2 regions of the Bacillus sp. V2I10 genome follow, and region 2 is predicted to be linked to the other one. Evidence: riboswitches for the same ligand, from Rfam matches in the RefSeq annotation. Region 2 holds a riboswitch; the other holds the start of a gene.

Region 1 (7,834 bases), 2.9 Mb from region 2:
GCAGAACAATTACGTCAGGTTTTTCGGATGCTGCTATTTTTTCTATTTCTTTTTTTGCCGTTTCAATATTTGCTTCAGGATCACCAAAAACAAGGTCTATTTGCAGGCATGCCACTTTTGGATTCATCAATCGTCATCTCCGCCTCGAAAATTTTTTCTTTACAAGCTGACTCTAACAATATATGATTTTTCACTAGAATTTCAAGAATTTTTTGAGAAGGTGTAAAACATGAAAAACTTCAATCAATCACAGTTATTAAATAAGCTTCCAAAGCAGTTTTTTGCAAGTCTTGTAGGAAGAGTGAATGCAAGTATCGAAGCGGGACATGACGTTATTAATCTTGGACAGGGGAATCCTGATCAGCCAACACCGCCTCATATTGTTAAGGCTCTTCAAGAGGCGGCAGAAAATCCGGACTATCACAAATATTCCCCGTTCCGCGGACAGAAATTTCTTAAAGAGGCAATTACGGAATTTTACAAGCGGGAGTATGGTGTAACACTTAATGCTGACAAAGAAGTGGCCATTTTGTTTGGCGGAAAAGCGGGGCTTGTTGAAATTCCGCAATGTTTGCTGGACCCGGATGATTTAGTTCTCGTGCCGGATCCCGGATATCCTGACTATTGGTCTGGGGTAGAGCTTGCCCGGGCAAGAATGGAATTTATGCCGCTGGTAAAAGATAATCAGTTTTTGCCGGATTATGGGCAACTTTCAGAAGAAGCGAAGAAACAGGCAAAGCTTATGTTTTTGAATTACCCGAACAACCCGACTGGTGCTGTTGCTTCAAAAGAATTCTTTGAAGAAACAGTCGCGTTTGCAAAAGAAAATGAAATTTGTGTTGTCCATGATTTTGCCTATGGCGCCATTGGATATGACGGAAAGAAACCTGTCAGTTTTTTGGAAGTTGAAGGAGCGAAAGAGACTGGGATTGAAATCTATACGCTCTCGAAGACGTATAATATGGCGGGCTGGAGGATTGGCTTTGCGATAGGCAATGAAAGTGTCATTGAAGCGATTAACCTGTTTCAGGATCACATGTTTGTCAGTGTGTTCAGCGCTGTCCAGGAAGCTGCTGCAGCTGCCCTGCTTGAATCACAGACCTGTGTGGATGAATTGGTTGAGCGGTATGAAAGCAGACGCCATGCATTCATCACTGCTCTGAACGAAATTGGCTGGCAGGTTGAAGCGCCGCCGGGATCATTTTTTGCCTGGCTGCCTGTTCCTGCAGGCTATACTTCAGAATCCTTTGCCGAGTATCTCCTCCTGCACGCACATGTCTGTGTTGCGCCTGGTGTAGGTTTTGGGAAGTTCGGAGAAGGCTATGTAAGGGCAGGACTTTTAACCTCAGAAGAAAGACTGAGAGAAGCAGCAAAACGGATAAAATCTTTGAATTTATTTTGAAATGGCGGTTGACAGTCTTTTGAAAAACTGTCATAATCCAAATTAATTTCAGGTTATTCAGAACATAAAATAAATAAGCCATTCTTATCAAGAGCAGGTGGAGGGACTAGCCCGATGAAGCCCGGCAACCGACTTAAACCAAGGTTTAAGCACGGTGCTAAATCTTGCAGCATTCGCTGATAGATAAGGATCTTAGCCAAGTTAGATAAGGTCTCTTTTCGATTAGCGGAAAGGGGCCTTTTTTATTGATTACGAAAGTATAAAAGTTTGCGCATTGATGGCAAGAAGTGTCGCCCAACTCCTCGGCCATGCCTTAATCTAAACGGGCGCTTGCGCATTTCTAATATTGTTATGGAAGGCGGTACAAACATGAGCGGCATTACAGCAACCTATCTCATCCATGATGAAAAAAACTTAGAAAAAAAAGCAGAAGGGATTGCCCTTGGCTTAACCGTTGGGTCATGGACGGATCTTCCGGAACTTACGCAGATACAATTGCAGCAGCACAAAGGGAAGGTCATCTCCGTAGAAGAATTTGAGTCTGATGATAAGGTCTCAGCTTTTTTAAACAAACGCGTCAAAAAAGGCATCGTCAAAATTTTTTACCCTGGAGTAAATTTCAGCCATGATTTGCCTGCGATTCTTGCGACTGTGTTTGGAAAGCTGTCTCTTGACGGCGAAGTAAAGCTTCAGGACCTGGATTTTTCAGAAAATATTCTTGCTGAGTTTCAAGGTCCTAAATTCGGCATCAGCGGCATTCGTGAAAAACTTGGTGTATATGACAGACCTTTGCTTATGAGTATTTTTAAAGGAGTCATCGGACGTGATCTCGCTTTTTTAAAGAATCAGCTTAAAGATCAGGTGCTTGGCGGGGTTGATTTGGTGAAAGACGATGAAATTCTTTTTGAAAATCCGCTGACGCCTTTTGAACAGCGGATTACTGCCGGAAAAGAAGTGTTAAGCGAGGTTTATGAGCAGACCGGTCATAAGGCGATGTACGCGGTTCATTTATCAGGAAAAACGTATGATTTAAAAGAAAAAGCAAAGCGTGCGGCAGAGCTTGGAGCAGATGCCCTATTGCTTAATGTTTTTGCCTACGGCCTTGACGTGCTTCAAAGCCTGGCAGAGGACAAAGACATCAACATTCCGCTTATGGCTCATCCCGCTGTCAGCGGTGCATTAGCGTCATCCTCACTTTATGGAATCTCTCATTCTCTTTTACTCGGAAAATTGCTGAGATACAGCGGAGCCGATTTTTCTCTGTTTCCATCGCCATATGGAAGTGTTGCGCTTGAGCGGGAAGCGGCCCTTTCCATAGGTGCAGCTTGTAAAGAAAACGTGCTGCTGAAGGAAACATTCCCTGTGCCTTCAGCAGGGATTCATCCAGGACTCGTCCCTATCTTAATTCAGGATTTCGGGTTAGATAGCGTGATTAACGCAGGCGGAGGTGTCCACGGACATCCAAACGGCGCTGCTGCAGGCGGAAAAGCTTTCCGTGCAGCGATCGATGCGGCATTACAAGGCATCTCCTTGACTGAAAAAGCAAATGAAAATGCCGATTTGAGAATCGCGCTGGATCTTTGGGGGCAGGTGGAAGTGAGCAAATGAGCAAGCCGATTATCATCTGTGATTTCGACGGAACAATCACAAATACTGACAACATTATTGCTATTATGAAGAAGTTTGCTCCGCCAGAGTGGAACGCTTTGAAGGATGATGTATTAAGCCAGCGGATTTCTGTCCGAGCAGGAGTAGGGAAAATGTTTCAGCTGATTCCAGCTGAACTGAAATATGATATTATTCAATACTTGCTTTTTACGGCTCAGCTTCGCGATGGATTCCGTGAATTTGTTCAATTTACGGAGGAGGAAGAAATCCCTTTGTATATCGTAAGCGGAGGCATTGATTTTTTTGTCCACCCATTGTTGAATGGCTTGGTTGACAGGAGCCGCGTTTACTGCAATGAAGGTGATTTCAGCGGTCAGGCAATTGAAATCTTATGGCCAAACTCATGTGATGATCAGTGCAGCAATGACTGTGGCTGCTGCAAGCCGAGTTTAATCAGGAAGCTTGCGGATCCAGATCAGGAAGTCATTGTCATTGGTGATTCTGTTACTGATTTAGAGGCTTCAAAACTTGCAGACTTTGTGTTTGCAAGAGATTTTCTTCTTGGAAAATGCAAGTCTTTGAACCTTCCGCATCAGGAATTTACTACGTTCTTTGATGTAATAGATGGACTTAAGAAAAAGCAGGAGGCGGTATCATGAGTCTTTTAAATCAGCGCTGGAGCGAGCTTGCCGCGGTTAAACGCGAGCTTGCTGAGAGGGATTGGTTTCCAGGTACAAGCGGAAACCTGGCGATTAAGGTAAAAACAGAGCCGCTCTCGTTTTTAGTGACTTCAAGCGGTAAGGATAAACGGATTGAGACGAATGAAGATTTCCTATTGGTCGATCAGGATGGAGAAGCCCTTGAAGAAACAAAACTGAAGCCTTCTGCTGAAACCCTGCTTCATGTAGAAATCTATAATCGTACGAACGCAGGCTGCAGCCTCCACGTCCATACTGTTGATAACAATGTCATCTCTGAGCTCTACGGCGATGACGGCGGCGTTACGTTTAAAGGACAGGAAATCATTAAAGCATTTGGACTTTGGGAAGAAGATGCAGAGTGGCATATTCCAATTATTGAAAATGCGGCTCATATACCTGCTCTCGCAGCTGACTTTGGCAAGTATGTGACCGGAAACTCCGGTGCTGTTTTGATCCGCAATCATGGCATTACCGTTTGGGGCAAAGATGCTTTCGAAGCCAAAAAAATCCTGGAAGCATGTGAATTTCTATTTTCCTATCATTTAAAAGTCCTATCTTTAAAACAAGCTAAATTGCTCACAATAAGAGCTTAACAATAGGAGGAAATATAATGGCAACGATACGATTACAGGAAACAAATGAAAGAATCGCGGATCAAAAGGAGGTTGCTGCCTTTCTTGAGTCTCAGGAAGTCATCTATGAGCACTGGGATATCGAGAAGCTGCCGGAAGCTTTAAGAGAGAATTACAGTCTTTCTGATGAGCAAAAAGAGGAAATTCTGCAAGTATTCAAGGATGAAATCGCGAACATCTCAGAGCGACGCGGTTACAAGGCTCAGGATGTCATCTCTCTATCTGACAGGACGCCGAATCTTGATCAACTATTGAAAAATTTTAAGCAGGAGCATCATCACACAGATGACGAAGTACGCTTCATCGTCAGCGGCCACGGCATATTCATCATTCAGGGAAAAGACGGCTCGTTTTTTGATGTTGAACTCAACCCTGGCGACTTAATCTCCGTACCGCCAAACATTCGCCACTATTTTACTCTTCAGGAGGACCGCAAAGTTGTCGCAGTCCGCATTTTCGTTACATCTGAAGGCTGGGTGCCGATCTACGAAAAAGAAGAGCAGCAGGCATAATTGCAAAACCTCTTCACCTTGATGGTGAAGAGGTTTATTTATTCTGAAAATAAAAGGTTTTAGCCAGCAGAACAAGAATGAATGACCCGAATATGAAATCAGCTGAAAGAGAGCACAGAAAAACGAATTTACGCACAGAATGCTTCATTCTATGATTTCGGCAGCAAATAATTTGGGTGAAGAGGAGAAAACCTTGTGAAGCGAGCACAATATGAATCCAATCGATAATCTTAAATCTGCAAGTAACAGCCCTAAAATCCCTCAGCTGGATGCCAGAAAAATCAGCAAAACCGGCATAACTCTCTGATGTTTCTATGGTAAATTTTCAACAATAAATAAGCATAAAAGGGAGGATTGGAAAGAGGAAGATTCGCTACAATTTCGTGAAAAAAGAGGATGTCAGGTACTGCAAGGCGGAAAGCACAGTAAAGGAAGCTTATGAATTGCTGAGGGAGTCAGGGTACCGGAGTATTCCCGTGCTTAGAGAGAATGGCACAGCGTTTGCCGGCTTAATCTATAAAGTTGATCTCCTTGATCATTATGTAGAAAAGCAGGGCAATGATGAGGATTCGATCGAGGCTCTAATTCAGGATCAGGATGCGTTTGTTTATGAAGAGGATTCTTTCTTTAAGACATTCCTTACTATCAGACGTCTTCCATTTTTAGCGGTGCTGAATGATAAAGAGGAATTTTCAGGCATTATTACGCACGGTAATGTCATGGATGTACTTGAGGATTCGTTTGGCATGAAGACAGGCGGCTATATTCTGACAGTCGGCACGAAAGAGCATAAAGGAGTGATTAAGGATCTTGTCTCAACGATTAAAGATGTGAACATCGAAGGACTTCTGACGCTCGATAATGGCGATACATATTTAAGAAGAATCATCATCAACCTCTCTCATGACGTTTCTGAGAAAAAGCTGAATAAAATAATTAAGAAGCTAGAAGAAAAAGATTTCCGGGTAACGTCAGTTGATGATGTGAATCTCAGAGAAAAAGTATTGACAAAGTAAAAGGAATGTCATCTAAAAAACAGCAGGCCGAGCTATTCGATCTGCTGTTTTTCTTTGCCAATAAAGTTGTTTATGCCTTTTAATATTGGACATAAATGGTAGATGTATGTTTAAAATGGCAAGGAGGATGAAGAGTGAACAATGATAAAAACAGCAAGAAACCTGGAACAGGAGAACATGATGATACCTTAACAAATCGTCAGGGACATCCTGTTACAGACAATCAAAATGTAAGAACGGTCGGCAATAGGGGTCCGACAACACTTGAGAATTATGACTTTTTAGAAAAAATTTCGCACTTTGACAGAGAACGGATACCTGAAAGAGTGGTACATGCCCGGGGAGCAGGTGCCCATGGATATTTTGAAGCATATGGAAAAGCTGGTGACGAGCATGTGTCAAAATATACCCGGGCGAAATTGTTTCAAGAAAAGGGTAAAAAAACACCTTTATTTATCCGTTTTTCAACAGTAGTAGGAGCAAGGGAATCTACTGAAACTGCCCGTGATCCAAGAGGATTTGCGGTTAAATTCTACACAGAAGATGGAAACTGGGATCTTGTCGGGAACAATTTAAAAATATTTTTTATCCGCGATCCTTTGAAATTCCCTGATATGATTCATGCGTTTAAACCAGACCCTGTTTCTAATCTGACGGATCCGGAGCGGATGTTTGATTTTGTTTCACAATCTCCAGAAGCCATACATATGATCACGTTTGTCTTTTCACCATGGGGAATACCTGCTAATTACCGGCAGATGCAGGGCTCAGGAGTAAATACATATAAATGGGTGAATAAAAATGGAGAGGCAGTTCTAATTAAATATCATTGGGAACCTATCAATCAAAAAATTAAAAATCTCACACAAAAAGAAGCTGAAGTCATTCAGGCAAAAAATACGAGCCATGCTACACAGGATTTATACGAAGCAATTGAAAAAGGAGACTATCCTGAATGGGAGCTGTGTGTTCAGATAATGAGTGATGATGAACATCCTGAGCTCGACTTTGATCCATTAGATCCGACAAAGCTATGGCCCAAAGAGGAGTTTCCTTTCTTGCCAGTCGGCAAAATGGTGTTAAACAAGAATCCGGAAAATTACTTTTCCGAAGTAGAACAGGCATCATTTGGGACGGGCGTCCTGGTGGATGGACTTGATTTTTCAGATGACAAGCTGCTGCAGGGAAGAACCTTCTCCTATTCAGATACACAGCGATACCGTGTCGGAACAAACTATCTGCAGCTGCCGATAAATGCTCCGAAAAAACGCGTTGCAACTAATCAGCAGGGCGGACAAATGGAGTATCAAGTTGATCTTGCATCCGGTCAGAATCCGCATGTGAATTATGAGCCTTCTGTACTGGGAGGATTAAAAGAAGCAGAACAGATTGGGAAAGTCCATGAGCCCCAGTACAATGAAAAACTGGTCAGGCAAAAAATCGGCCGTTCAAATGATTATGGGCAGGCAGGAGATACTTATCGTGCATTTGAGGAGTGGGAAAAAGAAGAGCTGATTTCAAATTTAACAGATGCGCTTAAAGTATGCAGCCCTCAAATTCAGCAAAAAATGATTGAACATTTTACAAATTGTGACAAGGATTATGGCATGCGTTTAGCTGATAGTCTGGAAAAATCCAGTCAAATGAAAGATCACTCCAGTTCTGCAGCTGCTGAACAAACAGTAAAAAAAGCTGAAAAAATGGGTCATGAAGCAGATCCTTATTAAAGAGCCTGAGGGCTCTTTTTTCTTTTATTATAAAAACTGCAATTTTGTTTAAACCCCCACAAATTCGGGAAAAACGTGATAACTTAAATAAATTTAACAAAATTGTCATATTATTTCTCAATATTATTGTCGAATATTGCTAATCTATTTACAAGTTTAGAAGTATCTGTAATAATTTATTTGTATATTTATTCCCAATATAGATACTTAAGAGATGAGGCGGAGGGAAGAAAATG
Region 2 (7,834 bases):
CCTCTTCTTTGAAGGGGTTTTTTTATATGAATAAATGAAAAAGGGGATGGGAAATATGGGACAAAATAAGTTCGGCTTGAGACGTTAAATGTACATGGGGGTCTGCAGAAGGATCCTGCAACAGGAGCCCGGGCTGTGCCGATTTATCAGTCTAACGCCTATGTTTTTAATGACACGGAACATGCATCGGATTTATTTGCCTTAAAAGAGCAGGGTTACATTTATACCCGGATACATAATCCTACCTCAACGGTTTTTGAAGAAAGAGTTTCCCAATTAGAAGGGGGCGTAGGAAGTCTTGCTGTAGCAAGCGGCATGGCAGCGATAACGCTTGCCATATTAAATATTGCCGGAACAGGGGATGAGATTGTCTCTGCCTCAAGCCTATACGGTGGGACCTACAACCTCTTTCAAACCACATTGCCTAAGTACGGTATACAGACTAAGTTTGTAAATGCGGATGATCCTGAGAATATCAGGGATGCCATATCGCCTAAAACAAAGGCCATTTTTGCAGAAACGATTGGCAATCCAAGTCTGCAGGTACTTGATATAGAGGCAGCTGCAAAAATCGCTCATGAAGCCGGTATCCCATTAATTATTGATAACACCTTGCAACTCCTTATTTATGCAGGCCGATCGAACATGGAGCAGATATTGTCATTCACTCTGCCACCAAATGGCTGCTTGGAAATGGCACGACCCTCGGAGGAATTATCGTAGACGGAGGAAAGTTTGATTGGAACAGCGATAAGTTTCCGGGCTTTACGACTCCAGATCCAAGCTATCACAATCTTGTATATGCAGAAGCATTGCCGGAGGCAGCCTTTATTGTAAAAGCCCGAGTTCAGCTCCTCAGGGATTTAGGGCCTGCTATCAGTCCTCTTAATGCATTTCAATTTACTCTTGAAGTAGAAACACTTCATGTAAGAATGAAAGAACATATTTTTAATACGAGAAAAGTGGTTGAGTATTTAAATGAGCATTCTGCAGTTAAATGGGTGCTGTACCCTGAAGATGAACAGCACCCTGACAAGGCCCTGGCAGATAAATATTTAGCTGAAGGGGCAGGAGCGGTTGTAGTGTTCGGCATTGATGGCGGCCGTGCAGCAGGCGCAAAGGTGATTAATTCTGTTAACCTATGGTCGCATGTAGCAAATGTCGGAGATGCCAAAAGCCTGATCATTCATCCTGCCAGCACTACACATCAGCAGCTGGATACAGAAGGCCTGAAAAAATCAGGAGTAACTGAAAACTTAATTCGATTGTCTGTTGGGATTGAACATATAGATGACCTTCTGGAGGATCTTGAACAGGCAATTGAACAAGCAACGGGTGTGAAATCATTAATTGAATCATCCGTCTTTTCGAATTAATAAAAAACTTTTGGTTGACACCGTCTTTTGGCACATGATAAAATCACACTCGTACTACTAACTCACTGAATTTAAAAGTAAACTAATTAAATAAATTGTAAGTCTCTTATCCAGAGAGGTGGAGGGAAAGTGCCCTGCGAAGCCCGGCAACCGTCAATTTTATTGAAAAGGTGCCAATTCACTCAAAGCTGTTATTCAGTTTTGAAAGATGAGAGAAAGGTTCTTCTATAGATATGCCTTTCTGCTCATTTATGCAGAAAGGCATTTTTGTTTTCTTTAAGTTAAAGGGGAACAGTGGTTCCGCTTTTCTTAATAAAAAACATGAACCTGACGCATTTCGTGCAAAATGATAGTGAGTGGAATTTTGGAAGAAGGTGAAGTCATGATTACGTTAAAAGATGTCAAAAAAGTCTTTCAATCAAAAAGCGGAAATGTTACCGCGGTTGATTCGGTTGACTTGAATATAAATCAAGGTGAAATTTTCGGAATTATCGGTTATAGCGGTGCGGGAAAAAGCTCACTGATCAGATTGCTGAACGGACTTGAAAAGCCCACAGGCGGTTCCATTCAAGTAGCGGGAAGAAAGATCGATAAAATCCGTGGAGATGAGCTGAGAAAGGCAAGACACGAAATAAGCATGATCTTTCAGCATTTTAATCTCCTTTGGTCAAGAACGGTCCGGGAAAATATTTCGTTTCCATTAGAAATCGCCGGAGTGAAAAAAGAGCAGCGGATGAAACGTGTGGAAGAGCTGATTAAGCTTGTTGGGCTGGAAGGGCGGGAAGATGCATATCCATCCCAGCTGAGCGGGGGACAAAAACAGCGTGTCGGCATTGCAAGAGCTCTTGCGAATAATCCAAAAGTATTGCTTTGTGATGAAGCAACATCAGCATTGGACCCGCAAACAACAGATTCAATTCTTGAACTGCTGGTGGATATTAACGAAAGACTGGGTTTGACCATTGTCCTGATTACACATGAAATGCATGTGATTCGTAAAATCTGCCATCGTGTTGCCGTTATGGAAAACGGAAACATTGTTGAGCAGGGTGAAGTGCTCGATGTATTCAAAAAACCGCAGCAGTCTATTACTAAGCGCTTTGTGAAACAAATTACAGAGCATGATGATACACAGGAAACGATGGAATTGATTCTTGAAAAATACAAACACGGCATGGTTATTCAGATGACATTTGTGGGGGAGTCAACAGAAAGTCCGCTCATTACGAATCTTATACGAAACCATCCGATTGAAGTAAACATCCTTCAAGGGAAAATATCGCAAACTCAAAGCGGATCATATGGAACCTTGTTCATTCATATGGACGGGCAGCCTGAAGAGCTGGATAAGGCAATGGCATTTATCCGCACTCAAGAAGTAGAAGCGGAGGTGATTGCGAATGTTTGAGAATGTGAGATGGGAAAATGTATGGGAAGCTACAAGTGAAACCTTATTCATGACAGGATTCTCCGTGGCTGCAACATTTGTCTTGGGCATTATACTCGGGCTGCTGTTATTCTTAACTTCCAGAGGCGGAATTTGGGAAAATAAACCGGTAAATATCATTATATCTGCATTCGTGAATATTTTCCGGTCGATTCCGTTTATTCTTCTTATCATTTTGCTGATTCCTTTTACAAAGGCCATTTTAGATACGTTCCTTGGTGCAAAAGCAGCATTGCCGGCTTTAATTATCGGCGCTGCACCATTTTACGGGCGGATGGTTGAAATTGCTCTTCGAGAAATAGATAAAGGAGTCATTGAGGCTGCAAGATCGATGGGTGCAAAAACATCAACGATCATTTGGAAGGTGTTAATACCTGAATCATCTCCTGCGCTTATCTCCGGTATTACCGTAACCGCTATTGCACTTGTCGGCTATACAGCCATGGCAGGGGTAGTCGGCGCCGGAGGATTAGGAAATCTTGCATTTCTTGAAGGCTTTCAGCGGAATAATAATGCTGTAACAATGATTGCGACAATCTTGATATTAGTCATTGTATTTATCATCCAATTTATTGGAGACTTTATAACATCAAAATTAGATAAACGTTAGGGAGGAAATTTATATGAAGAAATTATTGTTAAGTGCTGTATTCGCAACATCTGCTTTCGCTCTTGCTGCATGTGGTACTGGAGGCGGAAATGGCGAAGGAGAAGAAACAAAAACGCTGAAAATCGGAGCTTCAAATGTCCCGCATGCGGAAATTCTGGAGGAAGCACAGCCTTTGCTTGAGGAAAAAGGCATTGAGCTTGATATCGTACCGTTCCAGGATTATATCCTGCCGAATAAATCTCTCGCAAGTAAAGAAATTGATGCCAACTACTTTCAGCATATCCCATATTTAGAGTCTCAAATGGCTGAAAATAAAGATTACGACTTTGTTAATGCAGGCGGCATCCATATCGAGCCAATTGGTGTGTATTCTAAAAAACATAAATCATTAGAAGATATCCCAGAGGGCGGCACAATTATCATGAGTAATTCAGTAGCTGACCATGGCCGTATGCTTTCATTGCTTGAAAGCGAAGGCTTAATCACGATTAAAGAAGGTGTCGATAAAACAACTGCAACAATTGATGATATCGATGAAAACAATAAAAATCTAAAATTCAAAGCAGATGTAGAAGCAAGCATTCTTCCGCAGGCTTATAACAACGATGAAGGCGATGCTGTTTTAATTAATACGAACTATGCAATTGGTGCAGGGCTCAATCCTCAAAAAGATGCGATTGCACTTGAAGGTTCAGAATCACCATATGTAAACATCATCACAGTCCGCAAAGGCGACGAAAACAAAGAAGAAATTAAAGCTTTAGTTGAAGTGCTTCATTCAAAAGAAATTCAATCATTTATTGAAGAAAAATATGAAGGTGCAGTAGTACCTGTTGACGGAGAATAAATAGCAAGAGAGCACCCGAAATTTGGTGCTCTCTTTTTTATCTGAAATATACCAATATAATATAGTAGAAATTAGGAATAAACACTCCCCGAAAAACTCTTTTTACGCATACATCTCCTGAATGTTTTGCATACTAACGGTGATTACTATCAGGAATGGAGCTGAAAATTGATGCAGCATTTTGAAGCGAGAAATATAAGCGAAGCCGCTTTGCATAATTACAAAGAAGGTCTGGGAGTTTTTACAGAGAAAATGCCTGAGCTTGCACATCTTTATAATGAATTCACTGAAGAATGTTTTAAAGAAGGAACACTTTCCCAAAAAGAAAAGCAGTTGATTGCACTTGGCATAAGCATCTATTCACAAGATGAGTATTGTATTATTTATCATACAAAAGGCTGCTTAGATCAAGGGGCAAGCGAACAGGAAATTCTAGAAACAGTTGGAGTAACAGCTGCTTTTGGCGGAGGAGCGGCAATGAGTCAATCCGTTACCTTAGTACAAGAGTGCATCACAGAATTAAATCAGCATAAGCAATAGCATACTCGAGTATATTGGAGTATTTATATAAGAACTGTGTCTTAAATGCTGAAATCCGATATGAAGAACCACGATCCTTTCATATCCTTCTATATGATGATTGAGGCTGATTTGATCAGGTGTTATCATGTAACAGTACTAGTTGATAAAACTTGAAAGGATGATTCATTATCTACGCAAGTCAGCAAAAGCTTGATTTGAAATACACAACTGAAATGGAAAAAGCCTTAATGCAGTCTCATAAAATGGGATATGCAGTGTACAGCAGAAACCATGAAAAGCGTATGGAAGTAGAAAAGAATCGTGAAAAAGATTATCAGCAAAGCAAACAGCTATTCGCAGTATTAGACCGTAAAATGAATTAATATACCAATCCGAAAGGAATCAGTCACTGGCTGATTCTTTTTGAGTTATAAATAAATCCGGCCCTTTTAGAGAAGCTACCGAAAAAGTTGTATTCACATTTCATTTGTTATAAAATTAGAATGAGAATAAAATGAGAATGATTAAATTGAGATCTTATAGATTATTGGAGGTATAGTTATTTATGGCAGGTTCTACTTTAGTTATTAAAGATTTACATGTTGAAATTGACGGGAAAGAAATTTTAAAAGGTGTAAACCTTGAAATAAAAGGCGGAGAATTCCACGCAATCATGGGACCAAATGGTACTGGTAAATCCACACTATCATCTGCGATCATGGGGCACCCTAAATATGAAGTAACACAAGGAAGCATCACTCTTGATGGTGAAGATGTTCTTGAGATGGAAGTAGATGAGCGCGGACGTGCAGGTCTATTCTTAGCGATGCAATATCCAAGCGAAATCAGCGGAGTAACAAATGCTGACTTCCTTCGTTCTTCTATCAATGCACGCAAAGAAGAAGGACAGGAAATTTCTTTAATGAAATTCATCCGCAAAATGGACTCTAACATGGAATTCCTTGAAATGGATCCTGATATGGCACAGCGTTATCTAAATGAAGGATTCTCCGGCGGAGAGAAAAAACGCAATGAGATTCTTCAATTAATGATGATCGAGCCTAAAATCGCGATTCTTGATGAAATCGATTCAGGTCTTGACATCGATGCATTAAAAGTTGTTTCAAAAGGCATTAACCAAATGCGCAACGAGGATTTCGGCTGCCTGATCATCACTCACTATCAGCGCCTGTTAAACTACATCACACCTGATCATGTACACGTAATGATGCAGGGACGCATCGTAAAATCAGGCGGTCCTGAGCTTTCTCAGCGTTTAGAATCAGAAGGCTATGACTGGATTAAACAAGAGCTTGGCATCGAAGACGAAACTGTTGGTCAAGAAGCGTAAGCGTTAGGGGGATTAAGATGACAGTAGAGACGAAATTCAACCACGACTATGTCACGGGTTTCTCAAATGAACTCGGTGAACCGGAATGGCTTAAAGAACTGCGCTTACAAGCTCTTGAAAAAGCTGAAGACCTTTCAATGCCAAGACCGGATAAAACGAAAATTGATAAGTGGAATTTCACACAATTCCAAACACACTCAGTTAAAAGCAAAGCTTTAGCATCCCTTAATGATTTAAGTGATGAAGTAAAAGCTTTAATTGATCTTGAAGATGAGAACAAAAATCTTTATATCCAATTAGACACAACGCCTGCTTATACATCTCTTTCTCAGGATTTGAAAGATCAGGGCGTAATCTTCACTGATATTCATACGGCTGTCCGCGAACATTCTGAGCTTGTGCAAAAATACTTCATGACTGAAGGCGTGAAAGTTGATGAGCATCGATTAACAGCACTTCATGCAGCTCTTATGAACGGTGGAGTATTTGTATATGTGCCTAAAAACGTTGAGGTAACAGCACCTCTTCAGGCTGTATATGTACATGAAAACCCGGAAACAACTCTTTTCAACCATGTTATCGTTGTTGCAGACGACAACAGTTCTGTCACTTATGTTGAAAACTATATTTCAACGACTGAAACGGAAGAATCGATTTTCAACATTGTAACGGAAGTATTTGCGAACAATAATGCAAAAGTTACTTACGGTGCTGTTGATCATTTGAATAAAGGTGTTACTACTTATGTAAACCGCCGTGGTACTGCTGCACGCGATGCACGCATTGAATGGGCGCTTGGTTTGATGAATGACGGCAATACGATTTCTGAAAACACAACAAACCTGATAGGTGACGGCTCTTATGGAGACACTAAATCTGTTGTTGTCGGACGCGGAAATCAAATTCAAAACTTCACAACAAAAGTGATTCACTTCGGCAAAAATTCTGAGGGCTACATCTTAAAGCACGGCGTAATGAAAGACAGTGCTTCATCTGTCTTTAACGGAATCGGCAAAATTGAGCATGGTGCTTCTAAATCAAATGCAGAGCAGGAATCAAGAGTTCTTATGCTGAGCGAAAAAGCACGCGGAGATGCAAATCCGATTCTATTAATTGACGAGGACGATGTAACGGCTGGACATGCTGCGTCTGTTGGCCGCGTTGATCCGCTTCAATTGTATTACTTGATGAGCCGAGGCATTCCTAAAGTTGAGGCAGAGCGTCTTGTCATTCACGGCTTCCTTGCGCCGGTTGTAAGAGTACTTCCAATCGAAGGCGTTAAGAAACAGCTTGTTGAGGTCATTGAAAGGAAAGTTAAGTAATGAATATCCAAGATATCCGTTCACTCTTCCCGATTTTGGATCAGCAAGTAAATGGACAGAATCTTGTTTATCTTGACAGTGCAGCGACTTCTCAGAAGCCGCTGCCGGTCATTGAAGCGCTGGACCGCTACTATAGAGAATATAATTCCAACGTCCATCGCGGAGTTCATACACTGGGCACCAAAGCTACAGATGGCTACGAGGGAGCACGCGAAAAGGTAAGGAAGTTTATAAATGCTCAGTCTGCAGAAGAAATCATTTTCACACGCGGCGCTACAACTGCATTGAATACAGTAGCTGCAAGCTATGGACGTGCAAATCTTCAAGCTGGCGATGAGATTGTGATTACGTATATGGAA

What was found. Region 2 has a riboswitch for S-adenosylmethionine ahead of QFZ72_RS05260 (methionine ABC transporter ATP-binding protein). Riboswitches for the same ligand answer to the same signal wherever they lie in the genome.
Region 1: linked by a shared signal. The riboswitch ahead of mtnW (2,3-diketo-5-methylthiopentyl-1-phosphate enolase) and the one ahead of QFZ72_RS05260 (methionine ABC transporter ATP-binding protein) in region 2 are both predicted to bind S-adenosylmethionine.

What each region holds. Positions count from the first base shown of each region.
Region 1 covers NZ_JAUSYV010000001.1:3,957,604-3,965,437, reverse strand. Annotated here, with positions in the region: gene QFZ72_RS20110 (carbon-nitrogen family hydrolase) at 1-127, opposite strand, end outside; gene QFZ72_RS20105 (pyridoxal phosphate-dependent aminotransferase) at 230-1,402, shown strand; SAM riboswitch class I at 1,484-1,592, shown strand; gene mtnW (2,3-diketo-5-methylthiopentyl-1-phosphate enolase) at 1,772-3,010, shown strand; gene mtnX (2-hydroxy-3-keto-5-methylthiopentenyl-1-phosphate phosphatase) at 3,007-3,669, shown strand; gene QFZ72_RS20090 (methylthioribulose 1-phosphate dehydratase) at 3,666-4,304, shown strand; gene QFZ72_RS20085 (1,2-dihydroxy-3-keto-5-methylthiopentene dioxygenase) at 4,322-4,855, shown strand; gene cbpA (cyclic di-AMP binding protein CbpA) at 5,209-5,871, shown strand; gene QFZ72_RS20075 (catalase) at 6,006-7,598, shown strand; gene QFZ72_RS20070 (aspartyl-phosphate phosphatase Spo0E family protein) at 7,832-7,834, shown strand, end outside.
Region 2 covers NZ_JAUSYV010000001.1:1,032,778-1,040,611, forward strand. Annotated here, with positions in the region: partial or broken gene QFZ72_RS05255 (O-acetylhomoserine aminocarboxypropyltransferase/cysteine synthase family protein) at 103-1,376, shown strand; SAM riboswitch class I at 1,480-1,591, shown strand; gene QFZ72_RS05260 (methionine ABC transporter ATP-binding protein) at 1,759-2,784, shown strand; gene QFZ72_RS05265 (methionine ABC transporter permease) at 2,777-3,433, shown strand; gene QFZ72_RS05270 (MetQ/NlpA family ABC transporter substrate-binding protein) at 3,447-4,280, shown strand; gene QFZ72_RS05275 (carboxymuconolactone decarboxylase family protein) at 4,452-4,820, shown strand; gene QFZ72_RS05280 (YuzK family famiily protein) at 5,018-5,185, shown strand; gene sufC (Fe-S cluster assembly ATPase SufC) at 5,368-6,153, shown strand; gene sufD (Fe-S cluster assembly protein SufD) at 6,171-7,475, shown strand; gene QFZ72_RS05295 (cysteine desulfurase) at 7,475-7,834, shown strand, end outside.